One region of the Streptomyces sp. NBC_01476 genome, then DNA from elsewhere that is predicted to be linked to it. Evidence: riboswitches for the same ligand, from Rfam matches in the RefSeq annotation. Region 1 holds a riboswitch; the other holds the start of a gene.

What was found. Region 1 has a riboswitch for S-adenosylmethionine ahead of thrC (threonine synthase). Riboswitches for the same ligand answer to the same signal wherever they lie in the genome.
Region 2: another riboswitch for S-adenosylmethionine. It lies ahead of OG552_RS08735 (aminotransferase class V-fold PLP-dependent enzyme); the one in region 1 lies ahead of thrC (threonine synthase).

Annotation. Positions count from the first base shown of each region.
Region 1 covers NZ_CP109446.1:3,326,244-3,338,016, reverse strand. The annotation lists gene otsB (trehalose-phosphatase) at 1-516, shown strand, start outside; gene OG552_RS14825 (alpha,alpha-trehalose-phosphate synthase (UDP-forming)) at 544-1,968, opposite strand; gene OG552_RS14820 (glucosyl-3-phosphoglycerate synthase) at 2,376-3,341, opposite strand; SAM riboswitch class I at 3,479-3,608, shown strand; gene thrC (threonine synthase) at 3,626-4,918, shown strand; gene OG552_RS14810 (MoaD/ThiS family protein) at 4,915-5,190, shown strand; gene OG552_RS14805 (cold-shock protein) at 5,672-5,875, shown strand; gene groL (chaperonin GroEL) at 6,251-7,876, shown strand; gene OG552_RS14795 (hypothetical protein) at 8,031-8,861, shown strand; gene OG552_RS14790 (low temperature requirement protein A) at 8,985-10,142, opposite strand; gene murQ (N-acetylmuramic acid 6-phosphate etherase) at 10,306-11,235, opposite strand; gene OG552_RS14780 (MurR/RpiR family transcriptional regulator) at 11,292-11,773, opposite strand, start outside.
Region 2 covers NZ_CP109446.1:1,999,132-2,010,904, reverse strand. The annotation lists gene ctaD (aa3-type cytochrome oxidase subunit I) at 1-1,544, shown strand, start outside; gene OG552_RS08775 (cytochrome c oxidase subunit 4) at 1,541-1,939, shown strand; gene OG552_RS08770 (L,D-transpeptidase) at 2,085-3,371, shown strand; gene OG552_RS08765 (hypothetical protein) at 3,426-3,845, opposite strand; gene ctaE (aa3-type cytochrome oxidase subunit III) at 4,023-4,643, shown strand; gene qcrC (cytochrome bc1 complex diheme cytochrome c subunit) at 4,731-5,540, shown strand; gene qcrA (cytochrome bc1 complex Rieske iron-sulfur subunit) at 5,537-6,595, shown strand; gene qcrB (cytochrome bc1 complex cytochrome b subunit) at 6,595-8,229, shown strand; gene trpD (anthranilate phosphoribosyltransferase) at 8,437-9,489, shown strand; SAM riboswitch class IV at 9,577-9,694, shown strand; gene OG552_RS08735 (aminotransferase class V-fold PLP-dependent enzyme) at 9,708-11,105, shown strand; gene OG552_RS08730 (Lrp/AsnC family transcriptional regulator) at 11,207-11,488, opposite strand; gene OG552_RS08725 (rhomboid family intramembrane serine protease) at 11,485-11,773, opposite strand, start outside.

The DNA.
Region 1 (11,773 bases):
CGCACCCCCGGCGCGCACCCCGGGGTCACCGCGGTCCGCGCCGAGCTCCCCGGGTTCCTCGACCGGATCGGCGCGTGGCAGGGCACCTGGATCGAGGACAAGGGCGGCCGGGCGGTCGCGGTGCACACCCGCAGGACCGAGGACCCGGACGCCGCCTTCGAGGCGCTGCGCGCGCCGCTCGCCGAACTGGCCGAACGGCACGGCCTGATGGTCGAACCGGGCCGCTACGTCCTCGAACTGCGTCCCCCCGGCGTGGACAAGGGCGTCGCGCTGGCCGCGTACCTCGGTGAGACGAACGCGGGCTCCGTCCTCTACGCCGGCGACGACCTCGGCGACATCGCGGCCTTCGACGCGGTGGGCGCCCTGCGCGAACGGGGTCTGCCCGGTCTCCTGGTGGCCGCCGCGGCCACCGGCGCGGAATCCCCGAAGGAACTCCTCACCCGCGCCGACCTCACCGTCCCGGGCCCCGAGGGCGTCGTCGCGGTCCTCAACGCCCTGGCCGACGCCCTGTCCTGACCTCCGCACCGAGCCCCCGCCGGGCGGTCAGCCGCGCAGGGCTTCGAGCTGGTCGAGGAACCACTTCGAGGGGGGGAGGGCGGTCGCGGCCTCCGCGAGGCGTTTGGTGCGGTCGGCGCGCTCCTCGGGTGCGAGGGTGAGCCCTTCCAGCAGCGCCGCGGCGGTGGCCCGGATGTCGTACGGGTTGACGGTGATCGCGTCGTCGGCGAGTTCGGCGAAGGCGCCCGCCTCGCGGGACAGGACCAGGGCGACGCCGTTGTCGGAGACGACCGGGACCTCCTTGGCGACCAGGTTCATGCCGTCGCGGATCGGGTTGACCAGGGCGACGTCGGCGAGGCGGTACGCGGCCAGCGAGCGCGGGAAGTCGTCGTCGACCTTCAGCAGCACCGGGGTCCAGCTCAGCGTGCCGAACTCCGCGTTGATCTCGGTGGCCACCCGGGAGACCTCGGCGGTGTAGTCGCGGTAGATCTCCAGGTCCTGCCGGGAGGGGTACGCGAAGGCGACATGGACGACGCGCTCCCGCCACTCGGGGTGCTCGGCCAGGAGCTGCCGGTACGCGAGGAGGCCGCGGACGATGTTCTTGGAGAGCTCGGTACGGTCCACCCGGACGATCAGCTTGCGGTCGGCGCCGGTCTCGGCGCGCAGCCCTTCCATCTGGGCGGCCACGTCGGGGCGCCCGGCCCGCTCCCGCAGAAAGTCCCCGTCGGCGCCCAGGCCGTGGACGCCGAGCCGGGTGGTACGGCCCCGCCAGGTCACTTCGAGGCCGTCGGGGGAGAGCGTGGCGCCCAGCACGGCGACGCAGGCCGCGGCGAAGGCGTCCGCCCAGCGGCGGGTCAGGAAGGCGGCCCGGTCGGCGCCGAGGATGCCGGCGAGCAGTTCCTCCGCGATGTCGTCCGGCAGCAGCCGGAAGTAGTCCGGCGGTGCCCAGGGGGTGTGTGAGAAGTGGCCGACCCGCAGGTCGGGGCGGCGGGCGCGGAGCATCGCCGGGACCAGGGAGAGGTGGTAGTCCTGCACGAGTACGGCGGCGCCCTCGGCGGCCTCCTCGGCCAGGGCGTCGGCGAAGGCGGCGTTGTAGGCGCGGTAGGCGTCCCACTGCGTGCGGAAGTCCTCGTCGAAGACCGGCTCCAGCGGGGTCTGGTAGAGCATGTGGTGCACGAACCACAGCACGGAGTTGGCGATGCCGTTGTAGGCGGCCTCGAAGACGGGTGGGTCGACCGCGATCATGCGGGAGCCGTCTTCGGCGACGCCGCGGCTCACGGCGGCCCGGTCGCCGTCGGACAGGGCCGCGCAGACCCATACGGCGCCCGCGTCCGGGCCGATCGCGCTGAGCCCCGATACGAGGCCGCCGCCGCCGCGTCTGCTGGTCAGCTCGCCGTTCTCGGTGAGGGTGTACGAGACGGGGCCGCGGTTGGAGGCGACCAGGATGGGGGCGGCGTGACGCGTTGCGACCATGCGGCGAGCCTAGCCAGGATGACCTTGCCTCAAACGTGACCCCGCCTGCGCCGTTGCCCTTCCGCCCGGCGGCAACCGGGTCGTCTGCGGCGCCATCGTCGCTGGTCGCGCAGTTCCTCGCGCCCCTTCGGGGCACGTCCTCCGCCGTCCTTCTTGGGGGCGCGGGGAACTGCGCGCTCAGCCGTCCACCGGCGGGTGGTCCGGATCCGGCCTTGGGGCTGGGCGTGCGGGTCGTCTGCGGCGCCGTCGTGGCTGGCTGCGCAGTTCCTCGCGCCCCTTCGGGGCACGTCCTCCGCCGTCCTTCTTGGGGGCGCGGGGAACTGCGCGCTCAGCCGTCGACCGGCGGGTGGTCCGGATCGGGCCGTGGGGGGCACGACGTCCGCCGCCCCCCGGAGGGGGGATCGGGGTCAGGCGGCCCGCAGGGCCACGTATTCGCGGATGGACCCCATCGGAGGTCGCTCTTCCGTGTCGACGGGGTGGGTGTGGGGGGTGAAGCCGTCGGGGGAGCGGGTGAACTGGGTGAGGCGGGGGCGGACCAGGGGGCCGCGGGAGAGGCGGAGCTGCGCCGTGCGGTAGATCGCCGCCGCCATCCGGCCCAGCGCCGCCGTGTCCTGATGCCGGTGGTGCCGTACGCCGACGTCCACCTGGGCGAGCGCGTCCAGGCCGACCAGGCCCAGCGCGTCGATCAGCATGCCCAGCTCCACCCCGTAGCCCACCGGGAACGGCAGCCGTTCCAGCAGCGAGCGCCGCGCCGCGTACTCCCCGCCCAGCGGCTGGACGAAGCCGGCCAGCCGCGGCCAGTGCAGGTTCAGCAGCGGGCGGGCGACCAGCTCGGTGACCCGGCCGCCGCCGGCCGGCAGCGTCTCGCCGCCGGTCTCCAGCGGACGCTCGTACATCGCCTTGACCAGCTGCACGGCCGGCTCGGTGAGCAGCGGGCCGACGATGCCGGAGACGAACCGTGAGTCGAATTCACGCAGGTCCGCGTCCACGAAGCAGACGATCTCGCCACGGGCCACCAGCAGCGACCGCCACAGCACGTCGCCCTTGCCGGGCACCGCCGGCAGCCGCGGCAGGATCGTGTCCCGCAGCACCACCCGCGCCCCGGCCGCCGCCGCGACCCGGGCCGTACCGTCGCGGGAACCCGAGTCGATCACGATCAGCTCGTCCACCAGCGGTGCCGCGGGCGCCATCAGGTCACGGCGGATCGCACCGACGATCCCGCCGACGGTGGCCTCCTCGTCGAGCGCCGGCAGCACCACGCTGACCGTGCCGCGGTCGCCCGCCGCCCGCTTCGCCGCGAGCAGCTGCTCCAGCGGCCGGTCGGCCGCCGACCACGACCGGCGGGCCAGCCAGCCCTCCACCTCATCGAGCACTGTGGGACCCCTTGTGATCCATCTCGCGGTGCGGACGACTCTCTCAACCGCTGCCTTTGTCGGTTACAGTCTTGAACAACGCGCAGGGTGACCGCATGCCGGGTGCCCGTGCCGACAACTGAACGACAAGTGAATAGCGCTCATCCAGAGGGGCAGAGGGAACGGCCCGTTGAAGCCCCGGCAACCCTCCCGCCGACCGCGAGGTCACACGGTGGGGAAGGTGCCAATTCCGTCTTGTGGCGACGTACGTCACAAGGAAGATGAGGAGAAAGGGCCTCGCCATCATGGCTGTGCAGACCATCGCCGCCTCCCACGACACCTCCAGCCCCGCCCCCTTCGGACCCGCCGCCGCGCTGTCCTGCCGGGAGTGCGGAGCCCGCTTCCCGCTGAGCCCGGTGTTCGCCTGCGAGGAGTGTTTCGGCCCCCTCGAAGTGGCCTACGACCTCCCGGTCGGCGACCCGGAGGGCCTGCGCCGGCGGATCGAGGCCGGCCCGACCAGCATCTGGCGGTACGCGCCGCTGCTGCCGGTGGCCGCCGATGTGGCGGAGCACCCCAATCTCAACCCCGGCTGGACGAAGCTCGTCAAGGCCGACAACCTCGCCCGTGAACTGGGCATCACCGGCGGCCTGTACGTCAAGGACGACTCCGGCAACCCGACGCACTCCTTCAAGGACCGCGTCGTCGCCATCGCCCTGGAAGCCGCCCGCACCTTCGGACTCACCACCCTGTCCTGCTCCTCCACCGGCAATCTGGCCGGTGCGGTGGGCGCCGCCGCGGCCCGCGCGGGCCTGCGCAGCTGCGTCTTCATCCCGCACGACCTGGAGGCCGGCAAGGTCGTCATGGCCGCGGTCTACGGCGGCCAACTGGTCGGTATCGAGGGCTCGTACGACGAGGTCAACCGCTTCTGCTCGGAGTTGATCGGCGACCCGATCGGCGAGGGCTGGGGCTTCGTCAATGTGAACCTCCGCCCCTACTACGGCGAGGGCTCCAAGACGCTCGCCTACGAGATCGCCGAGCAGCTCGGCTGGCGCCTGCCGGACAACCTGGTCATCCCGATCGCCTCCGGCTCCCAGCTCACCAAGATCGACAAGGGTCTGCAGGAGCTGATCAAGCTCGGCCTGGTCGAGGAGAAGCCGTACAAGATCTACGGCGCCCAGGCGGAGGGCTGTTCCCCGGTGTCCGCGGCCTACAAAGCCGGTGTCGACGTGGTGCGGCCGGTGAAGCCGGACACCATCGCCAAGTCGCTGGCGATCGGCAACCCGGCGGACGGCCCGTACGTCCTGGACATCACCCGCCGTACCGGCGGGGCGGTCGAGGATGTGAACGACGAGCAGGTGGTCGACGCGATCAAGCTGCTGGCGCGGACCGAGGGGATCTTCGGGGAGACGGCCGGCGGGGTGACCGTGGGTGTGCTGCAGAAGCTGATCGAGACCGGGCAGCTCGACCCGGCCGCCGAGACCGTCGTGCTCAACACCGGCGACGGCCTGAAGACCCTGGACGCGGTCGCGCCCACCACCGGACCGACCGCGATCATCCGCCCGACCCTTGCCGCGTTCCGAGAGGCTGGCCTCGCATGACTGCTTCTGTTCGAATCCCGACCATTCTCCGTACCTACACCGGCGGCCAGGCCGAGGTGCCGGCCGAGGGCGCGACGCTGGCCGAGGTCATCACGTCGCTGGAGAAGAATCACGCCGGTATTTCGGCGCGGGTTCTCGACGACGCGGGAAAGCTGCGGCGTTTCGTGAACGTTTATGTGAACGACGACGATGTGCGTTTCTCGTCGGGGCTGGAGACGGTGGTGCCGGACGGCGCGAGTGTCTCGATCATTCCCGCGGTGGCGGGTGGCTGAAACCGCGGACTGTCCGCTGTTGTTTTGATCCGCGGTTTTCCGTGGGTTCTGCGGCCCCGCTCACCCCTCGTGGTGGGCGGGGCTCTTCGCTGTCCGGGCCCGGCGGGGGCGGTGCGGGGCGGTAGTTGAAGGGCTGTACTGTTGCGGGGGGCAAGTGAGTCGCCAGTCCTGGGTGGTGCGGCGATTTATCGCCAAATTCACACGCGAATTCTCCCGGATCGCCCGATGTGTCCGGTCCGAGATGCCCCGCATTATCGTTTTTTCCTGGGTTATTTCCGATGAGTCAGACCCAGAATTCTCGTCCAATTGACCTGTTGCAGTGGGCATCCGGACAGATACATTCAGCCGCGGTCGACGCGTTCCGGCGCACGCCTCCCAGAGCTCCCTCCTGTCCACGGTAAGGGTCGCTCCGGTGGGTGAGGTCTGACCCGGGCCCGCGGAGTGCGGGGCCGCGATAGGGCCAGTAATAGGGGAGTTGGGAATGGCTCAGGGCACCGTCAAGTGGTTCAACGCGGAGAAGGGCTACGGCTTCATCGCGGTCGACGGTGGTGCGGATGTCTTCGTCCACTACAGCGCGATCCAGATGGACGGCTACCGCACCCTCGAAGAAGGCCAGCGAGTCGAGTTCGAGATCTCGCAGGGTCAGAAGGGGCCGCAGGCGGACATGGTCCGGCTGGCAGGCTGACATCCCGGCGCGTTCGACCATCGACGCGGCGTTTCTCTCAGGCCGAAGGGCCCGCACCGGCTCATGGTGCGGGCCCTTCGCGCGTCCGGTGCGGGCCCTTCGCGCGTCCGCGGGCGCCCGCCGCCCGCCGCCGGGTGCCCGGTCCTGACGCCGCTCGGGGGTGGGGGTCTGCTTGCACTCTCACGGTCGGAGTGCTAATCATTGGTTAGCACTCTCCTAGTGAGAGTGACAACTTGGACCGGGTCGGTGAGGCCCGCTCGGGCGCCGGGAAGGAACCGGCGGCCGGCTGGCCGTCCGTCGCGGGCGCCTACGCGGTCCGATCCACCGCCCCCTGCCTCGGTGGGGGAACCCCCAGTCCGCGGAGGACACTTCACAATGGCTAAGATCATCGCGTTCGACGAGGAGGCGCGGCGCGGACTCGAGCGCGGTATGAACCAGCTCGCCGACGCCGTCAAGGTCACCCTCGGCCCGAAGGGCCGGAACGTCGTCCTCGAAAAGAAGTGGGGCGCCCCCACGATCACCAACGATGGTGTCTCCATCGCCAAGGAGATCGAGCTCGAGGACCCGTACGAGAAGATCGGCGCCGAGCTGGTCAAGGAAGTCGCCAAGAAGACGGACGACGTCGCCGGCGACGGTACGACCACCGCGACCGTGCTCGCCCAGGCCCTGGTCCGGGAAGGCCTGCGCAACGTTGCCGCCGGCGCCAACCCGATGGCCCTCAAGCGCGGCATCGAGAAGGCCGTCGAGGCCGTCTCCGCCGCCCTGCTGGAGCAGGCCAAGGACGTGGAGACCAAGGAGCAGATCGCTTCCACCGCCTCCATCTCCGCCGCTGACACCCAGATCGGCGAGCTGATCGCCGAGGCCATGGACAAGGTCGGCAAGGAAGGCGTCATCACCGTCGAGGAGTCGCAGACCTTCGGTCTTGAGCTTGAGCTCACCGAGGGCATGCGCTTCGACAAGGGCTTCATCTCCGCCTACTTCGCCACCGACCTGGAGCGGATGGAGGCGACGCTCGACGACCCGTACATCCTGATCGTCAACTCCAAGATCTCCTCGGTGAAGGACCTCCTCCCGCTGCTGGAGAAGGTCATGCAGTCCGGCAAGCCGCTGCTGATCATCGCCGAGGACGTCGAGGGCGAGGCGCTCTCCACCCTGGTCGTCAACAAGATCCGCGGCACCTTCAAGTCCGTCGCCGTCAAGGCCCCGGGCTTCGGTGACCGCCGCAAGGCCATGCTCGGCGACATCGCCATCCTCACCGGCGGCACGGTCATCTCCGAGGAGGTCGGCCTGAAGCTGGAGAACGCGGGCCTCGACCTGCTCGGCCGCGCCCGTACCGTGGTCATCACCAAGGACGAGACCACGATCGTGGACGGCGCCGGTGACAGCGACCAGGTCGCCGGCCGGGTCAACCAGATCCGTGCCGAGATCGAGAACAGCGACTCCGACTACGACCGCGAGAAGCTCCAGGAGCGCCTCGCGAAGCTGGCCGGCGGCGTGGCCGTCATCAAGGCCGGCGCCGCGACCGAGGTCGAGCTGAAGGAGCGCAAGCACCGCATCGAGGACGCGGTGCGCAACGCCAAGGCCGCCGTCGAGGAGGGCATCGTCGCCGGTGGTGGCGTGGCCCTGCTGCAGGCGACCGCGGTCTTCGAGAAGCTGGAGCTCGAAGGCGACGAGGCGACCGGTGCCAACGCCGTCAAGCTCGCGCTGGAGGCCCCGCTGAAGCAGATCGCCGTCAACGGTGGTCTCGAAGGCGGCGTCATCGTCGAGAAGGTGCGGAACCTGCCCGTCGGCCACGGCCTCAACGCCGCGACCGGTGAGTACGTCGACATGATCGCCGAGGGCATCATCGACCCGGCGAAGGTCACCCGCTCCGCCCTGCAGAACGCGGCCTCCATCGCCGCGCTCTTCCTCACCACCGAGGCCGTCATCGCCGACAAGCCGGAGAAGGCCGCCCCGGCCGGCGCGCCGGGCGGTATGCCCGGCGGTGACATGGACTTCTGATCCCCCGGGATCAGCAGCCCTGAAGCCACCGAGCGGCGCCCCCTCCCGTCACGGGAGGGGGCGCCGCTCGTTGTGCCCGGCCCCGGCGCTTCGCCGCCCGGCTGTATGTCCGGACGGTAACGCGCGGGTGGCGGGCTGAGGTTAGGGTCTGGGCATGGGGACGTTGAGCGGTCCGCACGGGCGGCGGCCGGCTGAGGATGCGACGGTCATCCGGTCGGGACGGTTGCTGCTGGCGGCGAACGCGGTGGCCTGGTGGATCGTGGTCGTGCTCTTCGTGGGCGCGGCGGTGCTGTCGGGGCTGCTCGCGCACGGCATCGGGCGGGACGTTCTCGTCGGGGTCTTCTGTTTCCTGTCGTTCCTGACGCTCTTCATGCAGTTCGGGGCGTGGGTGGGGCGGCATGAGCGGTTCGTGCTCGACGCGGAGGGCTGGTGGTGGTTCCAGGAGATGGCGGAGGACGTCGTCTTCCTGCCCTGGGACTCCCTCGCCGCGGTGGCCATCTACTCCACCGGTGACGCGGCGGCGCACCCCACCGCCACCCTCGAACTCTTTCCGCGCGGCGCCATCGACCGCGACGACCGGCTGCTGTGGAAGCGGGTCCGCGACGCCGACCCGCCCGCGCCCGGCCTGCCCCGCCTGCGCTACCGCATCCCGCTCACCTACGCCATCGACCAGGCCGGCCCGATGGAGGAGGCGTGCCGCGAGCGGGTGCCGGCCGGCCTCTGGCTGGGCCGGATCTGGCAGCCCGACGATTACGTGGGCGCACCGGATCGCGCCGGGTACCGGCGCAGGAAGCGGAAACGCAAGCGCGTGCCGCTCTTCGTGGCCCCGGCGTCGGCCATCGCGGCACCGGAGGCCGCCGCCGGGTCCGCCGCCCAGGACGCTGCCGGGGCGGCAGCCCAGCACGCCGCTGGGTCCGCCGCCCAGGACACGGCTCCGGCGCCGGCGCCGGAGCCGAGCGACACCGTGGCGCCGCATTCCGACTGAGACGGGCTTCGGGGCGCGTGCCGGACGACCCTGCCCGGACCCGGCTCAGGTGCGGTGCCGGACGACTCCGGCTGGGATCTGCCCTCGGATCCGGGCGGCAGGCGTCCCTGCCGGGGTCCGGCCTCAGGCCCGGGCGCCGGCCATCGCCCGGCGGTGGCGGACGGTCAGATTGGCGGCGAGGGTGGCCGCGACGGCCAGGCCCATGCCCAGCACCGCGCCGCCCACGCCGATGCCCGGCACGCTGAAGGCCAGTGCCAGCACCACGGCCGCGCCGGCCACCACCAGCAGCCGGTGCCCGACCGCGCCGGTGCCGGTCATCTCGTGCAGGACGCCCAGCAGCAGCACGACGACCGCGACCGGTACGGCCACCGACAGCGCGGCGCCCCGGGGGGAGAGATCCCCGTGGTGCTCGGTGCTGTCCAGCGCGCTCTCCAGGCCCGCCCCGATCGCCGCGACGCAGGCGAAGACCAGGTAGTGGCCGTATCCCCAGCTCAGTGCGGCACGCAAGGTCGGCAGGGTGGCCTCGGAACCGGTGAAGTAGATCCACCAGAGGCTGAACACCAGCAGCAGCCCGCCGATGGCGATCAGCAGCAGCTCCGCGGACAGACCGCGCTCGGTCACCGCGGACTGCACGGCCGCCAGTGAGGCGAGGATGACCTCGCCCAGCACGATGAGGGTGAACAGGCCGTACCGCTCGGCGATGTGGCCCGGGTGCCAGCTGGTCGCCCGGCCCCGTTTCTCCGCCCAGGCCGGCACGGTCAGTTCGGCCGCCGCCAGCACCGCGAAGGTCGCGTACGCCCAGCCGCCCGGCACCCACAGCCGCGCGATCCACCCGGCCTGCACCAGTGCGATCCCGGCGGCGTACAGGAGTGCGGCGGTCCGGCCGTCGGGGTGTTCGCGTGCGGCCCGCAGCCATTGGGTGACCATCGCCACCCGCATGATCACATAGCCGATGACGACCACGGCGAAGTCGCCGTCGAAGGCCGCGTGCACCCCGGCGGCCAGGACGAGGGCGCCGCTCATCTGCAGCAGGGTCAGCAGCCGGTAGGGCACGTCGTCGGTGTCGTACGCGGAGGCGAACCAGGTGAAGTTCATCCACGCCCACCAGATGGCGAAGAAGACGGCGGCGTATCCGGCCAGCGCGGTGCGGGTGTGGCCTTCGGACAGGGCGTGGTGGAGTTCGGCGGCGGCCTGGGAGACCGCGACCACGAAGGTCAGGTCGAAGAGGAGTTCCAGCGGGGTGGAGGCCCGGTGCTCCTCGGCGGGGTCGCGGCCCCGCATCACCCGCCGCAGCGCGCCGCCCTGCTCGATCCCGGCGTCCTCGCCACTCACCGCGGGCCTCTCCTCTCCGTGGACTGCGATCCGTCCTTCATCATCACCCCCAGCGACGCCCCCCGGCACTGTGGAGGCCGCGGGGGCCGGTGTGGTGGGGGCGGGGGAGGCGTTAGGGGGTGGCGGTGGCCAGGGCCTGGCGGAGGTGGCCGTTGGTGGCGGCGAGCAGGCGGTTCGCAGTGGGGGCGTCGACCTTCGCCAGCAAGGTGAGGATCGCCGGCTTGACCTCGCCCTCCGTGGCGGTCAGGGCCGCCTCGATGGCCGCGTCACCCGCCCCGGTGGCGAGCGCCACGATCCGGCGGGAGCGCGCCCGCAGCTTCTCGTTGGAGGCACGGACGTCGACCATCAGATTCCCGTACGTCTTGCCGAGCCGGATCATCGTGATCGTCGAGAGCATGTTGAGCACGAGCTTCTGGGCGGTGCCGGACTTCAGCCGCGTGGAACCGACGACCAGTTCCGGTCCGACCACCACCTCGATGCCGTGGTCGGCCGCCGCGGCCAGCGGTGAGCGCGCGTTGCAGGCGAGCCCGACCGTCAACGCCCCGGCGGCGCGCGCGTATTCGACCGCGCCGAGCGCGTAAGGGGTGCGGCCGGACGCCGAGATGCCGACCACGCTGTCGTCGGCGGTGAGGTGCAGCGCCGCGAGGTCCGCCGCCGCGAACTCCTTGCTGTCCTCGGCCCCTTCGACGGAGGTGACCATCGCCTGCGGGCCGCCCGCGATCAGCCCCACGACCTCGCGCCCGGGGGTGGTGTTGAAGGTCGGCGGGCACTCGCTCGCGTCGAGCACGCCGAGCCGCCCTGCCGTGCCGGCACCCGCGTAGATCAACCGGCCGCCGCGCGCCATGCGTTCGGCGATGCCGTCGATCGCCGCCGCGATGGCCGGCAGCGCTCCGGCCACCGCGGCCGGCACGGTGCTGTCCTCGGCGTTCATGGTCCGGGCGATCTCCAGGGTGGAGAGCCGGTCGATCTCGGCGAGCTCGGGCCGGAACGCCTCGGTGGTCAGCGTCTCCAACTCGCGGCGCAGCTCGGTGTACTGGGTCATCAGCGGTTCGTTCATCCTTCTCGGTGCGGGTGGGGATGCTACAGCCGTGGCGGGGGCTAGGCGCGGCCCGCACGCGGGGTGTGGCGGTGCGCCAGTGCCTCGTACGACGCGGACAGCGCCGGTGCGGCCGCCTCGTACGTACGCTGCGCCACACCTATGAAGAGGCAGTCCACGACCAGGAGTTGCCCGGTCCTGCTGGACATCGCGGCCGGCCGCAGTTCGCTCTCCCGCGAGGTGGCGGTGGTGAGGACCACGTCGGCGTACTGCGTGACCGTACCGTCCGCGCGGCCGGTGATCGCGATGGTGGTCGCGCCGCCGTCGAACGCGGCGCGCAGCGGGTCCACGACGTCGTGCGTGCTGCCGGAGTGCGTGATCGCCAGGGCGACGTCGCCGGCCCGCAGCTGGACGGCGTTGGTGACCGCCAGGTGCGGGTCGGTGTGGGAGTGCGCGATCAGCCCTATCCGCAGCAGCTTCTGCGCGAGGTCCTGGCCGACCAGGCTGGAGGCGCCGACCCCGTAGACGTCGATCCGGCGGGCGC
Region 2 (11,773 bases), 1.3 Mb from region 1:
TGATGCGCGCCGAACTGGCCCGGCCGGGCAATCAGTTCCTGTCGAACGAGCAGTACAACCAGGCCTTCACGATGCACGGCACCGTGATGCTGCTGATGTTCGCGACTCCGCTCTTCGCCGGCTTCACCAACTGGATCATGCCGCTGCAGATCGGCGCGCCCGACGTGGCGTTCCCGCGGCTGAACATGTTCGCCTACTGGCTCTACCTGTTCGGCTCGCTGATCGCGGTCGGCGGCTTCGTCACCCCGCAGGGCGCCGCCGACTTCGGCTGGTTCGCGTACTCCCCGCTCTCCAACGTCGTGCACTCGCCCGGCGTCGGCAGCGACATGTGGATCATGGGTCTGGCGCTTTCCGGCTTCGGCACCATCCTCGGCGCGGTCAACTTCATCACTACGATCATCTGCATGCGCGCCCCCGGCATGACGATGTTCCGGATGCCGATCTTCTGCTGGAACGTGCTGCTGACCGCCGTCCTGGTGCTGCTCGCCTTCCCGGTGCTGGCCGCCGCGCTGCTCGCGCTCGAAGCCGACCGAAAATTCGGCGCCCACATCTTCGACTCGGCCAACGGCGGAGCGTTGCTGTGGCAGCACCTCTTCTGGTTCTTCGGACACCCAGAGGTGTACATCATCGCGCTGCCGTTCTTCGGCATCATCTCCGAGGTCATTCCGGTATTCAGCCGCAAGCCGATGTTCGGTTACATCGGTCTGGTCGCGGCGACCATTTCCATCGCCGGTCTGTCGGTGACCGTGTGGGCGCACCACATGTACGTCACCGGCGGAGTGCTGCTGCCGTTCTTCTCCTTCATGACGTTCCTCATCGCGGTGCCCACCGGGGTGAAGTTCTTCAACTGGATCGGCACGATGTGGAAGGGCTCACTGAGTTTCGAGACACCGATGCTCTGGGCCATCGGCTTCCTGATCACCTTCGCCTTCGGTGGTCTGACCGGTGTCATCCTGGCCGCCCCACCGCTGGACTTCCACGTCTCCGACTCGTACTTCGTGGTGGCGCACTTCCACTACGTGGTCTTCGGCACGGTGGTCTTCGCGATGTTCGCCGGCTTCCACTTCTGGTGGCCGAAGATGACCGGCAAGATGCTGGACGAGCGGCTCGGCAAGATCACCTTCTGGACGCTCTTCTTCGGCTTCCACGGCACCTTCCTGGTCCAGCACTGGCTGGGCGCGGAGGGCATGCCCCGCCGGTACGCGGACTATCTGGCCGCTGACGGGTTCACCACGCTGAACACCGTCTCGACGATCAGCTCGTTCCTGCTCGGCCTGTCGATCCTGCCGTTCCTCTACAACGTGTGGAAGACGGCGAAGTACGGCAAGAAGGTCGAGGTCGACGACCCGTGGGGTTACGGCCGTTCGCTGGAGTGGGCGACCTCCTGCCCGCCGCCGCGGCACAACTTCCTCACCCTGCCGCGGATCCGCTCCGAATCCCCGGCGTTCGACCTGCACCACCCGGAGATCGCGGCGGCCGAGCTGCTGGCGCACACCCCGGACAAGGCGCTCGCCGGCGCGGAGAGCTCGGAGGAGGGCAAGTGAAGATCCAGGGCAAGATGTTCCTCGGCCTGGCCGTCTTCATGCTGGCCTCGGCCATCGTCTACGGCCTGTGGTCCAAGGAGACCGTCGGTACCACGGCGCTCTTCCTGTCCTTCGGGCTGACCACGATGATCGGCTTCTACCTGTCCTTCACCGCCCGCCGGGCGGACAACGGAGCACAGGACCGCGAGGACGCGGACGTCGCCGACGACGCCGGTGAGGTGGGCTTCTTCAGCCCGCACAGCTGGCAGCCGCTCTTCCTGGCGGGCGGCGGGGCGCTCGGCTTCCTCGGCATCATCTTCGGCTGGTGGCTGTTCTTCTTCGCGCTGCCGTTCGCGCTGATGGGCATCTTCGGCTGGACCTTCGAGTACTACCGGGGCGAGGACCGCACGCAGTAGACCGCGCTCACTCCTGCCGGAGGGCCCCGACACCGTACGGTGCCGGGGCCCTTCCGCGCGTCCAGCGCAAGCGACACGCTCAAAGCCCCACTCGTTTGCACGCGCTCCCCGCGCGCATCACCAGTGGCGTTCATAGCGTGATCGCATGAACCACTTTCGCTTGAGCCTCAAACCCCGGCGCCGTACGGCGCTGAGCTGCGCGCTTCTCATAGCGCCCCTCGCGGTGGGGCTCACCGCGTGCAGTGGAGGCGGGAACCCGCTGGCCGCCTCGCCCTACGACGCCCCCGCCAAGGTCGCGTTCACCGCGGCCAAGGGCGGCAAAGCGGACCCGAACAAGCCACTGGAAGTATCCGTCAAGGACGACGGCGGCCGGATCACCGATGTCACGGCCACCGACGCCGCAGGACGCTACCTGCGCGGTGAACTCAGCGCCGACGGACTGCGCTGGCACTCCACGACGGCACTGGCGGCAGGAGCGCACTACACGGTGCGGGTCAGCACCGAGGACTCCGACGGCCACCCCGGCCGCAAGACCATGGAGTTCGACACCACCCCGGCCGACGCCGGACTCCACGTGACCTTCGGCCCGGACGCCGGTACGTACGGCGTCGGACAGCCGGTCACCGCGGAACTCAGCCGGCCGGTCAAGGACCGCGCCGCCCGCGCCGTGGTCGAGGGCAACCTGCACGTGAGCGCGTCGCCGCAGGCCGCGCCCGGCTCCTGGTACTGGGTCGACGACAAGACCCTCCACTACCGCCCGCGCACCTACTGGCCGGCCGACGCCAAGATCGACGTCACCAGCAACCTCAGCGGGGTACGGGTCCAGGACGGGCTGTACGGCGGCGCCGACAAGTCGCTGACGCTGCACACCGGGGACCGGATCGAGGCGCTCACCGACGCCGGCACCGACCAGATGACGTTCAAGGACAACGGCAAGGTGATCAAGACCCTGCCGGTCACCACCGGAAAGCCGGGCTTCGACACCCGCAACGGCATCAAGGTGGTGCTGGGCAAGGAGTCGTTCGTCCGGATGACCAGCCAGAGCATCGGCATAGCCGCCGGCAGCTCGGAGTCCTACGATCTGCCGGTCTACTGGGCCACCCGGGTGACCTGGAGCGGTGAGTACGTGCACGCCGCGCCGTGGTCCGAGGGTTCGCAGGGATCGGCCAACGTCAGCCACGGATGCACCGGTATGAGCACGGACAACGCGCACTGGTTCTTCGACCATGTGCGCCAGGGCGACATCGTCCAGGTCGTCAACAGCCAGGGCCCCACCATGACGCCGTTCGACAACGGCTTCGGTGACTGGAACCTCGACTGGGCCCAGTGGCAGAAGGGCAGCGCCCTCGGCGCGGGCAGCAGCGGCACACAGGCCGACGCGGTCAAGACCCCCGCCTCCGACCCCGCCCGCCTCCGCCCCGAGACCGCCTGAATCCCCGCCTCCGCCGCCGGCCGCCCAGGCCCGCTGCCGACGGGAGCCCGGGTCCTACCGGCTCGCGACCGCCGCTCCGGCCGGGGTGATCCGGCGGCGGAGGAGGGTGGCGAGGGTGTCGCTGAGGTTCACCGGGTCCACCGGGTGGGTCACCGCGGCATCCGCGCGGCTCCAGGTGGCCAGCCACGCGTCCTGCGGGCGGCCGATCAGCACCAGCACCGGCGGGCAGCGGAAGATCTCGTCCTTGATCTGCCGGCACACGCCCATGCCGCCGGCCGGATTGGCCTCGCCGTCCAGCACGCACACATCGATGCCGCCGCGTTCCAGCTGTTCGAGGACCGCGGGGAGCGTCGCGCACTCCACGTACTCCACCGCGGGCAGGTCCGAGGCCGGCTTGCGGCCGACGGCGAGCCGGACCTGCTCCCGGGTGTTCGCGTCGTCGCTGTAGACCAGCACGGTGGCGGTCGCCTGCATCCTGGTGCCTCCTCGTGAACGCATTCTCAAGTGACTGGGATGCTACTCCCGCCAGCGCCTTTCCCAGAAGGGTTACCCCGTTCGGGTGGCGCCCGGATCCCGACTCGCGCGCACTGCCGGGGCCTTGACACACCGAAGGGGACCCCCGCAGTGAGCGCCGGATAAGGGACCGACATAATGTCGGACGTGGCGACAGCAACAGCAGTAGAAACCGGGCACGCGCACCCGTCGGTCAACCGGCCGAACCTCACCAGCGTCGGAACCATCATCTGGTTGAGCTCCGAGCTGATGTTCTTCGCGGCCCTCTTCGCGATGTACTTCACCCTTCGGTCGGTCACGGGTGCCGACTTCTGGAAGGAACACGCGCACGCGCTGAACGTGCCGTTCTCGGCGACGAACACCACGATCCTGGTGCTCTCGTCCTTCACCTGCCAGATGGGCGTGTTCGCCGCGGAGCGCGGCGACGTGAAGAAGCTCCGCTCGTGGTTCATCGTGACCTTCATCATGGGCGCGGTCTTCGTCGGCGGACAGATCTTCGAGTACACGAACCTGGTCAAGAAGGACGGGATCTCGCTCAGCTCGGACCCGTACGGCTCCGCGTTCTACCTGACCACCGGGTTCCACGGGTTGCACGTGACCGCCGGACTGATCGCGTTCCTGCTGGTACTCGGCCGCACCTACGCGGCCAAGCGGTTCACTCACCAGCAGGCCACCGCTGCCATCGTCGTGTCCTACTACTGGCACTTCGTCGATGTGGTCTGGATCGGCCTCTTCGCCACGATCTACCTGATCAAGTAGCCGGTCCCGGGCTCCGGGACAGACCGGGTGGGCCCAGCCAGACACAGTCAAAGCATCGACAAGAGATCCTGACACTCGGGGTAATCCGTGAAAAAGCTCTCCGCACGACGGCGCCACCCGCTGGCGGCGCTTGTCGTCCTATTCTTCGCGCTCGCGGCCACCGGGGGGCTGTACGCGGCGCTCGCGCCGGCACCGCAGGCACACGCCGATGACTCGGCGCAGTCGCTGGCCATCGAGCAGGGCAAGAAGCTGTACTCCGTGGGCTGCGCAAGCTGCCACGGCACCTCGGGGCAGGGCAGTTCCGACGGCCCGACGCTGGTCGGTGTCGGCAGCGCCGCCGTGGACTTCCAGGTCGGCACCGGCCGCATGCCGGCCCAGCAGCCCGGTGCCCAGATCGAGAAGCACCCGGTCATCTACACCCAGGCCCAGATCGACCAGCTGGCGGCGTACATCGCCTCGTTCGGTCCCGGCCCGGTCATCCCGACCAAGGACCAGTACAGCCCGAGCGGCGCCGACGCCGCCAAGGGCGGTGAACTGTTCCGCACCAACTGCTCCCAGTGCCACAACTTCGTGGGCAAGGGCGGCGCGCTGACCGACGGCAAGTTCGCGCCGAGCCTGAAGGGTGTCGACCCCAAGCACGTCTACGAGGCCATGCAGACCGGCCCGCAGAACATGCCGTCCTTCCCCGACAGCACCATGCCGTCGGACTCCAAGGCCGACATCATCGCCTACCTCAAGGCGGTCGACAGCGCGAACAGCCCCAACCCGGGCGGCTTCACCCTCGGCAGCATCGGCCCGGTCTCCGAGGGCCTGTTCGCCTGGGTCTTCGGCCTCGGCACGCTGATCGCCATCGCCACGTGGGTCGCCGCCCGGACCACTAAGGCCAAGAAGTCATGAGCGAGACTGGATCTCACAACGACGTGTCAGAGAACCTGCCGAGCGAACACGGCGCCCCCGAGGGCGGCGTAGCGGTCAAGACCGACCCGTTCGCCAATCCCGGGCTGCCGCCCCACGAGCACCGCCGCCAGGACATCGACGACAAGGCGGCCAAGCACTCCGAGCGAGTGGTGGCCGGCCTCTTCACCCTGTCGATGCTCGGCACCATCGCGTTCATCGCCTGCTTCGTGATCTTCCCGGTCGACAAGATCGTCTACATCTTCCCGTTCGGCCATGTGAGCGCGCTGAACTTCTCGCTCGGGCTGACGCTGGGCGTGGCGCTCTTCTGCATCGGCGCGGGCGCCATCCACTGGGCCCGCACGCTGATGTCCGACGAGGAGATCGCCGACGAGCGCCACCGGGTGGACGCCGACGACGAGCTGCGCGAGAACGTCCGCCAGCAGTGGATCACCGGTGCCAAGGAGAGCGGCTTCGGCCGCCGCAAGCTGATCCGGAACACCATGTTCGGCGCGCTGACCCTGGTGCCGCTCTCCGGCCTGGTGATCCTGCGCGACCTCGGCCCGCTGCCGGAGGACAAGCTCCAGCACACGCTGTGGGCCAAGGGCAAGGTGCTGATCAACTCCAACACCAACGAGCCGCTGCGGCCCGAGGACGTGGTGGTCGGCTCGCTGACCTTCGCCCAGCCGCAGGGCCTGGAGGAGTCGGCCGAGGACTTCCAGCAGCAGATCGCCAAGGCCGCCCTGATGATCGTCCGGCTCAAGCCGGAGGACATCAAGGACAAGCGCGAGGCCAACTGGGGCCACGAGGGCATCGTGGCGTTCTCCAAGATCTGCACCCACGTCGGCTGCCCGATCAGCCTGTACGAGCAGCAGACGCACCATGTGCTCTGCCCGTGCCACCAGTCGACGTTCGACCTGTCCGACGGTGCCCGGGTGCTCTTCGGCCCCGCGGGACACCCGCTGCCGCAGCTTCGGATCAGCGTCAACGGTGAGGGCAACCTCATCGCGCTTGGCGACTTCGAGGCGCCCGTCGGCCCGGCTTTCTGGGAGCGCTGATGAGTACAACCACCGAAACCCCCACCCGGCGCCGGCCGACCAACCCCGGTGAGCGCGTCGCGGAGTGGACCGACGGACGGCTCGGGCTGTACAAGCTCGCCAAGTCCAACCTGCGCAAGATCTTCCCGGACCACTGGTCCTTCATGCTGGGCGAGGTCTGCCTCTACAGCTTCACGATCCTCATCCTCACGGGTGTCTATCTGACGCTGTTCTTCCACCCGAGCATGAGCGAGGTCGTCTACCACGGCCCGTACGCGCCGCTGCAGGGTGTGCGGATGTCCGACGCGTACGCCTCCACGATGCACATCAGCTTCGAGGTCCGCGGCGGTCTGCTGATCCGGCAGATCCACCACTGGGCCGCGCTGATCTTCATCGCGGCGATGATCGTGCACATGATGCGCGTCTTCTTCACCGGCGCCTTCCGCCGGCCGCGCGAGGTCAACTGGCTCTTCGGCTGGTCGCTGCTCTTCCTGGGCATGTTCACCGGCTTCACCGGCTACTCGCTCCCCGACGACCTGCTCTCCGGCACCGGTGTGCGGTTCATGGAGGGCGCGGTCCTCTCCACGCCGATCGTCGGCACGTATCTGTCGATGTTCCTCTTCGGCGGCGAGTTCCCCGGCCACGACTTCGTGTCGCGGTTCTACTCGGTGCACATCCTGCTGCTGCCAGGTCTGATGGCCGGCCTGCTGGTCGCCCACCTGATCCTGGTCTTCTTCCACAAGCACACCCAGTTCCCGGGTGCCGGCAAGACCGAGAAGAACGTCGTCGGCACCCCGCTGCTGCCGATCTACATGGCCAAGGCGGGCGGCTTCTTCTTCGTGGTCTTCGGTGTCATCGCCGCCATCGCGGCGGTCGCCACCATCAACCCGATCTGGACGATGGGCCCGTACCGGCCGGACCAGGTGTCCACCGGAGCACAGCCCGACTGGTACATGGGCTTCTCCGAGGGCCTGATCCGGGTGATGCCCGGCTGGGAGATCAGAGGCTGGGGCCACACGCTGGTCCTCGGCGTCTTCATCCCGCTGATGATCTTCCCGCTGGTGATGGTGGCCATCGCGGTCTACCCGTTCATCGAGTCGTGGGTGACCGGCGACAAGCGGGAGCACCATCTGCTGGACCGGCCGCGGAACCGCCCGGTGCGGACCGGCTTCGGTGTGGCCTGGCTGACGGTCTACTTCGTGCTGCTGATCGGTGGTGGCAACGACCTGTTCGCCACGCACTTCCACTTGTCGATCAACGCGATCACCTGGTTCGTCCGGGTCGGCTTCTTCGTGCTGCCGGTACTGGCGTTCTGGGTCACCAAGCGGATCTGTCTGGGGCTGCAGCGGCGCGACCGCGACAAGGTGCTGCACGGGCGGGAGACCGGCATCATCAAGCGGCTGCCGCACGGTGAGTTCATCGAGGTGCACGAGCCGCTGTCGCAGCAGCAGTTGCACGTGCTCACCGCCCACGTCCAGCCGAAGCCGATCGACCCAGGACCCGAGGTCGACGAGAACGGGGTGGAGCGCAAGCTCAGCCCGGTCGCCAAGGCGCAGGCGAAGCTTTCCAAGGGGTTCTACGGGGAGCACAGCCAGATTCCGAAGCCGACGGCCGAGGAGTACGAGGAGATCACCTCGGGGCACGGTCACCACTAGCGTTCCCGCCCCACCCGTAAGGGCCCCGTCCGACCCTCGGACGGGGCCCTTACGTTCCGGGGGGCGGTGCGGGAACGTGCCCCGAAGGGGCGCGGGGAACTGCGCGGCCGGCCACGACGCAGCGGCACCGAGTCACCGGTTGGACGGGGCTGCCGCCCCGATAGGCTGCACCCTGCCAGAGGGTGACCCTTTTCCAGGAGCGTGACCATGAGCACTGAGACCCCCGCCGGAGGCCCCCGCTCCTGGCCCGACGTGCTGAGCTCCCTGCTGGCCGGCGAGGATCTGACCGCGGGGGACACCGCCTGGGCGATGGACCGGATCATGCGCGGCGAAGCCACCGACGTGCAGATCGCCGGGTTCGCCATCGCCCTGCGGGCCAAGGGCGAGACCGTGGACGAGGTCATCGGCATGGTGCGGGCGATGTACGAGCACGCCAACACCATCGAGGTCCCCGGCCCCAGCGTGGACATCGTCGGCACCGGCGGCGACCGGGCCAAGACGGTCAACATCTCCACCATGTCCGCGATCGTGGTGGCCGGCACCGGCGCCAAGGTCGTCAAGCACGGCAACCGCGCCGCCTCCTCCGCCAGCGGCGCCTCCGACGTGCTGGAGAAGCTCGGCGTCAATCTGCAGCTCACTCCGGAGCGCGTCGCCGAGGTGGCCGCCGAGGCCGGCATCACCTTCTGCTTCGCGGTGAAGTTCCACCCGGCGCTGCGTCATGTGGCCACCGCCCGGGCCGAGTTGGGCGTCGCCACCACCTTCAACTTCCTCGGCCCGCTGACCAACCCGGCCCGGGTACGGGCCCAGGCCACCGGGGTCGCCGACCCGCGGATGGCACCGATCCTCGCCGGCGTGCTCGCCGAACGCGGCTCCTCCGCCCTGGTGTTCCGCGGCGACGACGGCCTGGACGAGCTGACCACCACCGCCACCTCCCAGGTGTGGGTGGTCCGCGACGGCAAGGTCGAGCAGCGCGCCTTCGACCCCCGCGACGTCGGCATCGGCCTGGTGCCGGTGGAGGCGCTGCGGGGCGCCGACGCGGCCTACAACGCCGATGTGGCCCGCCGGCTGCTCGCCGGGGAGACCGGGCCGGTACGGGACGCGGTGCTGCTCAACTCGGCCGCCGCGCTGGTGGCGCTGAACCCGGGGCAGGGCACGCTGGAGGAGCAGATCGCGGCCCGCCTCGAACAGGCCGCGCACTCCATCGACTCGGGCGAGGCCGCCGCGGCGCTCGACCGCTGGGTGGCCGCGAGCAACGTCTGAGCCGAGCCGGTATCAGGTGTGCGGGACGCCGTCCGCTTGATGGACGGCGTCTTGCGCGTTCGCGCGTCTGTGGCAGAATTCTCCGCAGGTCACGAGTGACAGCGTCAAGGCCCCGGCTCGCTGTCCGGCAACCCTCCGTCCGTGGTGGGGTGCCCCGGGTGAGGACCAGGCTGTGAGCAAGCAAGGCTCTCAGCAAGCCGGACTTCGGGAGCTCTGTCATGACAGTGATCAGCCCTGCCACCGCCACTGCCGCCGTCACCCCCTCCGCCGAGGCGGACGTGTGTACGCCGCTGCCGGTGCTGGGACGGGACGTTCGGGTCCCGCTGGTGACGGGCGGCGAGGTCACGTATGCGGCCCTTGACTACGCGGCGAGCGCACCGGCGCTCCAGCGGGTGTGGGACGACGTGGCCGCGTACGCGCCCTACTACGGCAGTGTGCACCGCGGTGCGGGCTATCTGTCGCAGCTGTCCACCGACCTCTTCGAGCAGAGCCGGGCGACCGTCGCGGAGTTCCTCGGCTGTCGCCCCGACGACGAGGTCATCTTCACCCGCTCCACCACCGACTCGCTCAACCTGCTGGCGTCGGTGCTGCCGGCCGGAACGCAGGTCTACGTCTTCGACACCGAGCACCACGCGTCGCTGCTCCCGTGGCAGCGGGCGGAAGGCGCTCAGGTCACCTGGCTGGCGGCGCCGCGGACTCCCGAGCAGGCGGTCGCCGCGCTCGATGTGGCCCTGCACGGCGCCCCCAAGGGGCCCAAGCTGGTGTGCGTCACCGGGGCGTCCAATGTGACCGGCGAGGTGTGGCCGGTGCGGAAGCTGGCCGCCGCCGCGCACCGGCACGGCGCCCGGATCGTGCTCGACGCGGCGCAGCTCGCTCCGCACCACCCGGTCGACATCGCCGCGCTCGACGTGGACTGGGTCGCCTTCTCCGGGCACAAGCTCTACGCGCCCTTCGGCGCCGGTGTGCTGGCCGGGCGCCCGGACTGGCTGCGCGAGGCCGAGCCGTACCTGGCGGGCGGCGGCGCCACCCGGAAGGTCGCCCGGCGGGCCGACGGCACGCTGGACGTCGAGTGGCACACCTCGGTCGCCGCCCGGCACGAGGCCGGGTCGCCCAATGTGATCGGCGCCTACGCGATCGCGGCCGCCTGCCGGGCCCTCACCGAGGCGGGCTTCGACCGTCTGGTGGCCCGGGAGCGGCAGTTGCTCGGCCGGCTGCGGGAAGGGCTCGCGGGCATCCCCGAGGTGCGGGTCCTGTCGCTCTTCGGTGAGCACTCCGAGCGGGTCGGCGTCCTCTCCTTCGTCGTCCAGGGCTGGAACAGCTCGCACTTCGCCGCGGCGCTCTCCGCGGAGTACGGCATCGGGGTCCGCGACGGGCTCTTCTGCGCGCACCCGCTGGTCCGCACCCTCCTCGACGCCGAGCCCGACGAGCCGGGTGCCTGCGGCGCCCCCGACGCGGCCCCCGGCGAGCGTGCGCTCAACGCCATCCGCGTCAGCTTCGGCGCCGGCACCCCGGACGAGCACATCACCCGGTTCCTCGCGGCGGTCACCACCCTCGTCCGCACCGGCGCCCAGTGGACCTACCGCACCGAGAACGGCCGCTGCGTACCGGCCCGGTAGGACACCCCGGTAGGACACGGGGAACACGTGAAAGACGGACCCGCCCGGCGATCGGGACAGCCGGGCGGGAAGGGGACCGGCTCTCCCGGCCGCGCTGCGGGCTACGCGTCCAGCCCGATGGCGAACGCGGCCTCCAGGTCGTGCTGGGAGTAGGTGCGGAAGGCGACATGCGTATCGGTCACCCGCACGCCCGGGATCTTGGAGATCCGCCCCGGGATGATGTCGGCCAGGTCGTCGTGGCGGGCCACCCGCACCAGCGCGACGAGGTCGTAGTTGCCGGTCACCGAGTAGACCTCGCTGACGTTGTCGAGCGCGGCGATCGACTCGGCGATCTCCGGGATGCGGTCGACAGACGTCTTGATGAGCACGATCGCGGTGATCACGGCTGAATGTCTCCCTGGGTCGGCGTGATGACGAGCCTCACCTTACGCCGGGGCCGGTAGCAGACCCACGCGCAGAGGAAGCCGAAGGCGAAGCCCACCACGTGGGCGAGATAGGCCACACCGGGACCCCCCTGGGCGGTCTGCGCGGCGAGCCACTGCAGCACGAACCAGAAGCCGAGCACCATCCACGCGGGGAAGCGCAGCGGGATGAAGAACAGGAACGGGAAGAGACTGGTGACCCGGGACTTCGGATAGAGGTAGAGGTAGGCCCCGAGCGCGCCGGAG